One region of the Sinorhizobium sp. genome, then DNA from elsewhere that is predicted to be linked to it. Evidence: riboswitches for the same ligand, from Rfam matches in the RefSeq annotation. Region 1 holds a riboswitch; the other holds the start of a gene.

Region 1 (5,374 bases):
CGCCAACCGCTTCAAGCATCGGCTTCTAGCGCGTCTTCCGCTCTGGTATGCGCGCTATAAGCCCGATATCCGCAAAGTCTTTCCGATGGGCAACTGGGACCGCTACGCGCTCTGGCAATTCTCGTCGGCGCATAATTGCGGAAAGAAGCGTTGCCCCTATCGGGTGCCCGGCACCCTCGACGATATAGACGTGAATGTCGCAGCGATGAGTGCATCGGCACTGAAGAGAATCTGGCCCCATGGCGCGCTTCTTCCGGAGAAGCCGCCGGTGCTCACCGTTATCGCCTCGGCCACCGTCGGCACGATCCCGGCGTTGAATGCAAGTGCAACGGCCGCTCTTTCGCGGCCGCTCGTGATAAGCCGCGCCGAGGCGGAGAGCGGATCAGGGGCGGGAGCCGACGAGACGGTTACCGGCTCCATCGCCGTCAGGGCCGCCGAGGCACGCCTGCCCTACCAATCCGAGCGGCGGTAACTCAGGCCTCGATCTGGACGTCGCTTGTCGGCCGCGAACAGCAGGCGAGGATGTAGCCCTCCTCGATCTCATCGTCGAGAATGCCGCCATTGTGGTTCATCTCGACATCGCCGGCGATCTTCATCACCCGGCACGTTCCGCAGATGCCGCCCTCGCAGGCGGCCCCGATCCTGACGCCGTTGGCCCGGGCCGTCTGCAGAATCGTCTGGCCGGGAACGGCGGTCGCCTCCTTGCCGCTCATGGTAAAGGTCACCCGCGCCGCACCGGCCCCGGCATCGGCCGCCGGCCCCGCCCGAATTGCAAGCTCCTCGGCCGCCGGCGCCGCGGCGGGCTGGAAGCTCTCCTGGTGATAGCCGGCCATGTCGAAGCCCGCCGATTCCAGCATCGTCCTAACATTGCCCATGAACGGCTCGGGCCCGCAGCAGAAAACGGTTCTTTCCATGAAATCCGGTGCGAGCATCGGCAGCTTCGCCGCGTCGATGCGCCCGCGCAGACCATGCCAGCCATGCCGTGCCTCATGCCCCTCCACGAGGAAGCCGAGATTGAGCCGCGGCATTTGACGCGCGAGAACTTCGAGCTCCGTTCTGAAGAGGAGATCGTCCGGGCGGCGGGCGCAGGAAATGAAGGTGACATCCGTTTCCGGTGCGCAGTCGGCCATCCAGCGCGTCATCGACATCATCGGCGTGACGCCCGACCCCGCCGAAATGAAGAGATACTTTTCACCGGGATGACGGACGAAGCTGAAATCGCCGAGCGGCCCGAACGCCTTGAGCATCATGCCCGGTTTCAGATTGTCGAACATCCAGCGGGTGCCGATGCTTCCCGGCTGCGCCTTGACCGTGACCGCGACCGAAAGCGGGCGCGAGGGCGAGGATGACAGCGTATAGGTGCGCATCACCGGCTCGGCCGAGACGGGCAGTTCGAGCGTCACGAACTGCCCGGGCAGGTAGCGGAACCAGGCCGGCTTGTCGGAGCGGAAGGTGAAAGTCATCACGTCGGCGGCTTCGGCTACGGCCGACGTGCACTCCAGCATGTGCTGACGGTCTCTCCAGGGATCGAGCTCGTCGAAATGGTGAAAGGAGCGAGGCATTTCCATGGTCATGCCACCCGCGAGAGCTGCGTGGCCCCGCCCTGAAGGCGGTCCAGCATGAAGTTCGAATACCACTCGACGAACTGCATGACGCCGCCCTCGTGTTCGGCCGAATATGGACCCGGCTCATAGGCCGGCGAGCGGATCCCGAACGCGTTTTCCTCGACTATCTGCCGGTCCTGGTCGTTGGTCTCCGTCCAGACGTGCGTCAGCTCGTCTATCGTATAGTCGACGCCCTCCACCGCATCCTTGTTGACCAGCCATTTGGTCGTAACCTGTGTCAGTTCCGGCCCGAGCGGCAGAACGCGGAAGGTGATCGCATGATCGCCCAGAATGTGGTTCCAGGTCGTCGGATAATGGAAGAGGAGCAGCGTGCCGATGCCATCGGCGTCAAGCCCGGCGGAGAGCTGCCTGCGTACGGCCTTCTGTCCGGACATCGTATAGCTCTCGGCGCCGTTGATCAGCGGCATTCTCGTCATGCGGAACTGGCCGGTGGGCGCGATCCTGAAAGCGCTCGGAAGGCCCGCCGCCTCGCATTTCTGCCAATGGGCGCCGATTTCCGGGTCGTTCATCGCCCCCTGGACACCGGTGACGGTCGGCGCTTCGGGATAGGTACGGCAGAGTTCCGGATGATTGGCGGCGCAGTGGTAGCACTCGCGATTGTTCTCCCAGACCAGCTTCCAATTGCCCTTCTCGACGATCGTGCTCTCGAAGGCGACCTTCGTTTCCCCGAGGCGGTGCGGCGCGAGATAGGCCGCGACCGTCTCGCGGAACGGCCGGAAGTCCATCGGTTGTTCGGCAAGGCTGATGAAGATGTAACCGCCGACGGTTTCGCAGTGGATCGGCTTAAGACTGTGTTCGGCCGGGTCGAAGCCCTCGGGCATCTGCCGCGCGAAGAGCAGGCGGCCGTCGAGCTCGTAGGTCCACTGGTGGTAGGGACAGACGAGTTTGGCGGATGAGCCTTTGTGCTGCGTGCAGACGCGCGAGCCGCGATGGCGGCACGAATTGTGCAGTGCCCGCACCGCGCCCTGTCTGTCTCGAACGATAACGACCGGGTAATCGCCGACCTGCACCGTGAAATAGTTCCCCGGCCGCGGGACTTCACAATCATGGCCGATGAACAGCCAATCCTTGTACCAGATCTGCTCCAGGTCCTGGCGATAATAATCAGGATCGACGTAGAAGGCGCGGTCGAGGCTGTAGCCATCGCGACGGGTCTTCAGCTTGCGCAGCATTTCGGTCTGAATTTCCATGCCCTTATCCTCGTTTTCCGCCGTTTCGGAGAGGCAGGACTGGAACCCGCGCCGGCCGCATGGACCCGCAACGCAATTGGCTCCGATCCGGCTGCCCGCCGCAACCAGCTACGGTCTGTTTCTGCTTCAAGGCTGGTTTCCGGGCTCTGGAGCTGTCCGCAAGGGACCTGCCCGGCGCCTTCCCGGACGCTGTGTCCAGTGGCCTTCTGCCGTGGCTGTTCGCTCCACCACCGTTGCGGGGGCAGCGCCGGGATTTGACCGGCTTCCCAATTCTCCGCCTTCCCTTCGAGGCAGCACCTTGAGTGTCCTCATCTAAGCCTCAGGGCCGGTCCGGCAACTGCCAATAGACGACATCCGCTTCCAGAAAGACGACAGCCATTCGCGGCGCAATCGGCACGATTGGCAGACGGATATTATCCATAACAAACAAGGAAGTAGGTGAATCTCCGCGCAGCCGGCGGAATTTTCGGCAGCGCCGTTCATGGCGCGAAGGCGACTGGCCATTTTACGACACGGCCCACCGACACAAGGTCTGATTGATGCTCGCACGGCCGCAAACGAACCAATTCGTTAACTGTGATGATTTACGTTCGCTACCATCAACCAGCTTTCGGACAGGACGGCGCGACGACGCCCATGGCAAAACTCCGATATTACGACGCTGCCGACAAGGCGCCGGCCGCACCGGCGAAAGCCAAGGCTCACACCGAGTTCCTGCGGACCGGCCGGATCGATAGACGCCGGTGGATGGCGAACGAGCGTCAGTATCTCAGTTATGCCGAGGTTGCGCAGCAGACGGCGCGGAAGCTGACGACGGCGGGCGAGACGACCCACAGCCGAATCAACGGGTTTCATGCCTCGATCCAGTTCCCGAAGATGGTCTTCCATCGCACGCTCGCCAACAGTCCGCATCTCGGCTACTGCCACGTGACCGCCGCGAAAACCTGCCTCGCCAAGGGACATGAGATCACCTGGTCCTTTTATCTCGCGAACTTCTTCTGCGACCTCGGGAACGAGACCCATTTCTTCGACCGGATCCAGCCGGGCTATTCGCGCATGTATTTCGCCGTCGCGATCGAGCCCGATGCCGGCGAAGAGCGGATCGTCGTCAACCGCAACGTGCGCGGCAACGGCCTGATTTTCCGGACGCAGGATCCGAAGGTGGCGCTGAAGAACGTGCTGATGCTCGGCGCACGCGACGAAGCCTTGCGGCGGATCATTCGCAGCCTTTGACCAAGAAAATCGTTCTGTTTTTGCAATCGCTCCGTTAAGGAAGCGACGGAAAGGATCAGAACGCCATGGCCGAAATCATCGACACGCGCATCGAACCGGAGCGGGCAATCGAGACGGCTTGCGCAGTGCTTTCGGACGGGGAACCCGTGGCGATCCCCACGGAGACCGTATACGGCCTTGCCGCCGATGCCACGACCCCCGATGCGATCAGCCGCATTTACGAGATGAAGGGGCGTCCGCGGTTCAATCCGCTGATCTGTCACGTCTCCGATCTGGCGATGGCGGAGGCACATGTGACCTTCGATCCGGTTTCGAGACGTCTGGCCGAGGCTTTTTGGCCTGGCCCCCTCACGCTGATCCTGCCGCAGCGGCGGGAAAGCACCGTGCACACGCTCGCATCCGCCGGTCTCGATACGCTCGGAATTCGGATGCCCGACGGCTTCTCGCGTCGGGTGATCGCCCGGTTCGGACGGCCGTTGGCGGCGCCGAGCGCCAACACCTCGGGCAAGATCAGTCCCACCAGTGCGGCCCATGTGCAGGCGGATCTCGGCTCCAGGCTGAAGCTCATCCTCGACGCAGGCCCGGCCGCGATCGGCCTGGAATCGACCATCGTCAAGGTCGAGAACGGAAGGCTGCGGCTGCTGAGGCCCGGCGGGCTCGACGCGGCAGAGATCGAAGCTTTGACCGGTCTCGCCATCGAGCGCCCGGAGACCGCCGGCGCTGTCATCGAGGCGCCCGGCATGCTCGCCTCGCATTACGCTCCCGGTGCCGCTGTGCGGCTCGATGCCGATGAGGTCCGGAAAGGAGAGGCCCTCATCCGCTTCGGCGGAAAGGCACTTCCCGGTGAAGGCGATGCCGCGATCGTCTTGGATCTCAGTCCGGGCGGCAGCCTGCGGGAAGCCGCGGCCAATCTTTTCGATTATATGAAAAAGGCGGATGCCAGCGGCGCCGCGACCATCGCTTTCGGCCCGATCCCGAGCGTGGGGCTCGGCGAAGCGATCATCGACCGGCTGCAGCGCGCGGCCGCGCCGCGGGGCTGATGGCCACCGGCACGCTTGAAGCAACCACGTGATCCGAGGCAGGGCCATGACCACCATCCTTCCATCTCCCGAACTCATCGCCTCCTTCGTCGACATCGTCGGGCCCGGCAATGCCCTCACCGCACCCGCCGACACGGCCCCCTACCTGGTCGAGTCCCGCGGGCTCTATCACGGCACGACGCCGCTCGTGCTCAGGCCCGGCTCCGTCGAGGAAGTTTCGCTGGTCATGCGGCTTGCGAGCCAGACCCGAACGGCAGTCGTGCCGCAGGGCGGCAACACCGGACAT
Region 2 (5,374 bases), on a different contig from region 1:
TCGCCGCGGTGCCGCGGCCGGCCTTCACCGCCAGCAGGCTCACCAGGACGAAAGCGACCAGCGCGCCGATGAAGGCGCCGAGCGGCAGCGTCAGCATCCCGGCACCCACACCGAGGATGGCGACGCTGACCGCCCCCGTCGAGGCTCCGGCGGAGATGCCGAGAATATAGGGATCGGCGAGCGGATTGCGCAGCAGCGATTGCAGCACGGCGCCGGAGAGCGCAAGCGCCGCCCCGCAGGAAGCGGCCACGACCGCCCGGCTCAGTCGGTAGCTCCAGATGATGCCCTCGTCGATCGGGGCCAGCGGATAGCCGGCGTTCCACAGCCGATTCGCGACTGTCTGCGCAACCGTCCTGAACGGGATCGCCGTTTCGCCGATCGCAGCGCCCATCCAGAGTGCCGCGAACAGGATCACGAGCGCGGCGATGGCCGCGCCGACGCGTCCCGTCCCCGTTCGCCCGGCCAGGGTCAGCACGCGGCTCACTTGCCGAACCCACCCTTGGAAGCCGGCCCAGCCTTGGGCGCAAGTCCGGCCTCGGCGATGGCATCCGCCAGCGCTTCGATTCCTTCGATCGTGCGGATCGTCGGGTTCATCGCCTGCGCATCCATGTCGAACACATAGCCTTTGGCGACTGCCGGCATGAGGCTCGCCACGGGATCGGTCTTCAGGAATTCGAGTTTGGCGTCGAGGCTGTCGAGCGGGTAGCGTCGACGCTCCATGGAACCGGCAACGATCATGGTCGGCTCGGCCTTGGCGATGGTTTCCCAGCCGACCGTCGGCCATTCGTCTTCTGTGTCGATGATGTTTTCGATGCCGAGCGCCGCCATGATGTAGCCGGGTGCGCCGTTCCTGCCGGCGACATAGGGGTCGGCATCGGCAGCGCTGGAGAACCAGAAGACCGCCGAGAGTTTGCCCCCGGCCGAGGCGACCTTGGCGCGCGCCGCCTCTTCTCGGCTTTTCAGCTCGGCCACGACCTTCTCGCCCTTGTCCTGAACATCGTAAATCTGCGCCAGCTCGCGAATTTCCCGATAGACGAGATCCATGGTGAAGACCTGCCGGCGCACGCCGTCGCTCGCCGCCGAATTCTCCTTGCCGGTGCAATCCGAAGGCGATGTGTAGACCGGAATGCCGAGCTCCTCGAACTGCTCCGGCCGCGCAACCACGCCTTCCGGGCCGACCTGCCACTGAAATTGCACCGCCACCATGTCCGGTTTCTTGGCAAGCACGCTTTCGAAGCTCGGATCGTTGTCTGCCAGGCGCTCGACCTTGGCGTTGACCTCCTCGTAACCTTCAAGGACGGGGCCGACCCAGAGGGCGGTGCCGGCGACCTTGTCCGCAAGGCCGAGCAGATAGAGGATCTCGGTGCTGCTCTGGCCGATCGAGACGGTGCGCGTCGGCGTCTTGTCGAAGGTGATCTGCCGTCCGCAGTTCTCGAGTGTCAACGGATAGATCGTCTCGGCAGCGAAGGCGGGACGGTCAAGAGCCGCTGCGCCTGCGGAAAAGGTGATGAGACCCGCAATGAGCGGTCGTTTCCAAAAGCTGTTCATGAATAGTCCCCGAATGTGAGGCCGCTATACGGCCGTGATCGTCAGTCTGCCGATCGGGTTCGATCGGACGTGTGACGGCTGGATCTCGGGGAAACTGACGAAAGCGTGCGCCGCAAGGCGCGAAAGATGGTCATGGCTTGCTCCTGTTCCGGGCATCCCCGCCCGTGACGTTGGATCTGATTTGACGGCAGGTCTCCTGGCTCGCGGACAGAAATCGCTCATCTGCCTTCCCGCGCAACGCGCAGTGGCTGGCGCCTGGGCGCCACGAGGATGAACGACGATCCGCTTACAGTTGCGGGGGCAGCCACGGTTTTGGTCCCTTTTGGGTCGTCCGCACCGTGTTCCCTATTAATCCCCTCCACCTCACGGGTAGGGGAACCGTCAGGCTCAGTTAATTTAGAATGCAGCCTCCGGTCAAGGTGAAACGCGACGCCGCTGCATAGGGGTTCAATATGTTATGTTATTACGCTCGTCAACAAAAAGTTATGTAATAACATTTCATAAGCGCGCCGGACTTTTCCGATGAGCCTTCAACCGGTGCCGCCAGATCGGCATCGGCCATTATGGCTTTGGGCCATCGCATGGCCGCAGGACGATTGGTTCCCGGCTTTGCGCCGCGAGTTCGCGGCAGCCGCCGGCGTCGCAAAGCGTCCAGCCGGAGACGGTCGCTCCGGAGGCGGCCAGGACCAGCTCGGGAAGCGGCGGCAGGTCGGGCGTCCAGACCCACCAGCGGCCCTGGCGACGGGCATTGTCTCCCGGCTCCATTCCCGCACCCGAACCCTGCACGCGCGCCTCCTCGAGAACGAGACCCTCGGCCGTGACGGCCCAACGCTCCTGCCATTCGGTCTTCTCGACCGAATGGGTCCAGCCGAGGGTGAAGACACCCGCAGCAACGGCGACAGCCTTGCCGCCGATGATGCAGGCAAGCGCGCTCATGCCGGTTTCGCCGTCTGCCGGCCAGCCTGGCGGGCGCGCCGCCAGATCACGAAGGCGAAGAGCGCGGAGAGTGCAAAGCCGACTTCATCGGTGATCGGCAGCGCCGCCAGCAACGTGAAGGCGGCCGCGGCCGCGAGCACCCGCTCGAAAACCCCGAGCCGGACTGCGGCGAAGCCCACCACGGCGGCACCCCAGAGCGCGATCGCCAGACCGGTCTTGACGACGATATAGGCGACGGCAGCCGGATAGCCCACCGATGCGGCCATCGCGCCGCCATCCTGCAGCATCAGCGCCGGCGAATAAACGGCCATGAACGGGATGACGAAACCGGCCGCCGCCACCTTGATCGCCTGGATCGAGATCTTCAGCCCGCTTTCCCGCGCGATCGGTGCTGCCGCGAAGCAGGCAAGCGCCACCGGTGGCGTCAGATCGGCAAGAATCCCGAAATAGAAGACGAACATGTGGCTGACGATAAGCGGTACCCCGAGTTCCAGAAGCGCGGGCCCGGCGATCGACGAGGTGATGATGTAGTTCGGGATCGTCGGTATGCCCATGCCGAGCACGAGGCAGGTGACCATGGTCAGAAGCAGCGACAGAAACAGGCTTTTGCCTCCGACTGAGACGATGAACTGGCCGAAGGTATTGGCCGCTCCGGTCAGCGTCATCGTACCGATGATCACGCCGACGAGCGCGCAGGCGATCGCCACCGGAAGGGCCGTCTTGGCCCCTTCGGCAAGGGCGTCGCGACATATCACCAGGGTCTCCCGGCCGCCTTTCAGCAAGGCGTTGGCGGCAATCAGCAGCGCCAGCGCTGCGACGATCACGCCGATGCCGAACTGGAAGAAGGCGGCCGCCACGAGGCCGAGGCCGACCCAGAAGATGATGCGTATGACACCGGCGGGAAGGCCGAGCGCGAGCGAACTGCCCAGGATCAGAAGGCCGGTGAAGGCCAGGCCGACCGTACCGGCAAAAAGCGGCGTATAGCCGGAGAACAGCAGCCAGACGAGCGCGGCGAGCGGCAGGATCAGATGCCATTGTTCGAGGATTGCCGCCTTGGCCGAAGGCAGCTGGTCCTTGGGCAGGCCGAGCAGCCCGTACTTGCCGGCTTCGAGATGGACCATCCAGAAGGCGGAAGCGAAATAGAGGATCGCCGGTATGACCGCCGCCTTGACGATCTCGTAATATTCGACGCCGAGCGTCTCGGCCATGATGAAGGCGACCGCGCCCATGACAGGCGGCATGATCTGCCCGCCCATCGAGGCCGTTGCCTCGACGCCGCCTGCAAAGGCCGCTCGATAGCCGAACTTTTTCATCAGCGGGATGGTGAACTGCCCGGTCGTGACCACATTCGCGACGCCGGAACCCGAAATGGTGCCCATCAGGCCCGAAGAAATGATCGCGACCTTCGCGGGTCCGCCGCGCCTGTCGCCGACGAAACTCAACGAGACATCGTTGAAGAGCCGGATCATGCCGGCTTTTTCGAGGAAGGCGCCAAACAGGATGAAAAGGAAAATATAGGTCGAGGAGACGAAGGTCGGGATGCCGTAGATGCCTTCCGTGCCATAGGCCATATGGTCGATCACCTGCGAAAAGTCGTAGCCGCGGTGATCGAACGGCGGCGGCAGATACTCACCCAAAAGGCAATAGGCCAGGAACACGCCGGAAATGATCGGCAGAGCCGGCCCCATCAGCGCCCAGGCTGCGGCAAAGACGACGGCGAGCGCGACGACCCCGAAGACGATGTCGCGCGGCAGTGGATCGCCGGCACGCACCAAGAGTTCCGCATATTCGTAACACTGGTAAAAGGCGACCGCCGCGCCAAGGAAAGCAAGACTCCAGGCGATGATTTTTGCAACCGTGCCGTGGCCTGCGAGCGTCGCCAACAGGGGAAAGACGAGAACCGTGACAAAGCCGACATGCACCACGCGCACGATCTGGCTCGCGAAATCGACGAGATGCGCCGCGGTGGCGATCTGGAACACTGAAAAGGCAAGCGCGATGGCAAACAGGATCCGTCCGTCCCATGTCGCCGGAAACGCCCGGGTCAACGCGTCGTGCCGGTGCAGTTCGGCCGACGCAGTTGCGCTTTGTTCATTGGTATTGTGGATCATGATTCCTCCCCTGAATTCCTGAAGCCCGTCGCATTCAACCGAATTCCGCGACGCGCTTCAGGGTGTCTGCCTGTCGCTTTGAAACCGCTTTACGGTTTCGGGCGACATGGGTCAGAGCAGACCCTTTTCCTTGTAGTAACGCTCCGCCCCCGGATGCAGAGGAATAGGCATTCCCTTGAGCGCATCCTCGATGCGGATATTCTCCGCCGCCTTGTGAGCCGCCGTCAGGGCGGGGATGTTCTCGAAGAGCTGCTTCGTCATCTGATAGGCGGTTTCGTCGGAAACCTCCGAATGGGTGACGAGAAAGTTGACGACGGCGACCGTCTGCACATCGCTGTCCTGCCCCTGGTAGGTGCCGGCGGGGACGGTCGCGGCGATGTAGGGCGCGCCGAGCTTGGTGGCGATCTCTTCGGGGACTGCGACCATCTGCACGTCGAGCGACGTCGCCAGATCCTTGAACGAAGAGACGCCGAGGCCGGCCGACTGCAGCGTCGCATCGAGCTGCCGGTTCTTCATCAGCTCCACCGATTCGGCGAAGGGCAGGTATTCGGTCTTGCCGAGGTCGTCATAACTCATGCCTGCGGCGCCGAGGATCGCCCTGGCATTCAATTCCGTGCCCGACTTCGGTGCGCCGACGGAAAGGCTCTTGCCCTTGAGATCGGCGACGGTCTTGATGCCCGACTCCTTCGACGCCATGATCTGGATATAGTTCGGATAGATGGCGGCGATACCGCGCAGCTTGTCGAGCGGTGCCTTGAAACCGGCATCCGTATTGCCTT

What was found. Region 1 has a riboswitch for cobalamin ahead of AC5J09_RS16470 (aromatic ring-hydroxylating oxygenase subunit alpha). Riboswitches for the same ligand answer to the same signal wherever they lie in the genome.
Region 2: it holds a riboswitch for cobalamin, as region 1 does, so the genes downstream of both, AC5J09_RS11185 (ABC transporter substrate-binding protein) here and AC5J09_RS16470 (aromatic ring-hydroxylating oxygenase subunit alpha) in region 1, are expected to answer to the same signal.

The regions. Positions count from the first base shown of each region.
Region 1 covers NZ_JCACWC010000003.1:928,826-934,199, reverse strand. Annotated here, with positions in the region: gene AC5J09_RS16480 (glycoside hydrolase family 25 protein) at 1-472, shown strand, start outside; gene AC5J09_RS16475 (FAD-binding oxidoreductase) at 474-1,574, opposite strand; gene AC5J09_RS16470 (aromatic ring-hydroxylating oxygenase subunit alpha) at 1,571-2,815, opposite strand; cobalamin riboswitch at 2,929-3,131, opposite strand; gene AC5J09_RS16465 (DUF6656 family protein) at 3,452-4,048, shown strand; gene AC5J09_RS16460 (L-threonylcarbamoyladenylate synthase) at 4,114-5,088, shown strand; gene AC5J09_RS16455 (FAD-binding oxidoreductase) at 5,135-5,374, shown strand, end outside.
Region 2 covers NZ_JCACWC010000002.1:1,420,807-1,426,180, reverse strand. Annotated here, with positions in the region: gene AC5J09_RS11190 (FecCD family ABC transporter permease) at 1-484, opposite strand, end outside; gene AC5J09_RS11185 (ABC transporter substrate-binding protein) at 481-1,548, opposite strand; cobalamin riboswitch at 1,718-1,947, opposite strand; gene AC5J09_RS11180 (DUF1850 domain-containing protein) at 2,110-2,484, opposite strand; gene AC5J09_RS11175 (TRAP transporter permease) at 2,481-4,595, opposite strand; gene AC5J09_RS11170 (TAXI family TRAP transporter solute-binding subunit) at 4,707-5,374, opposite strand, start outside.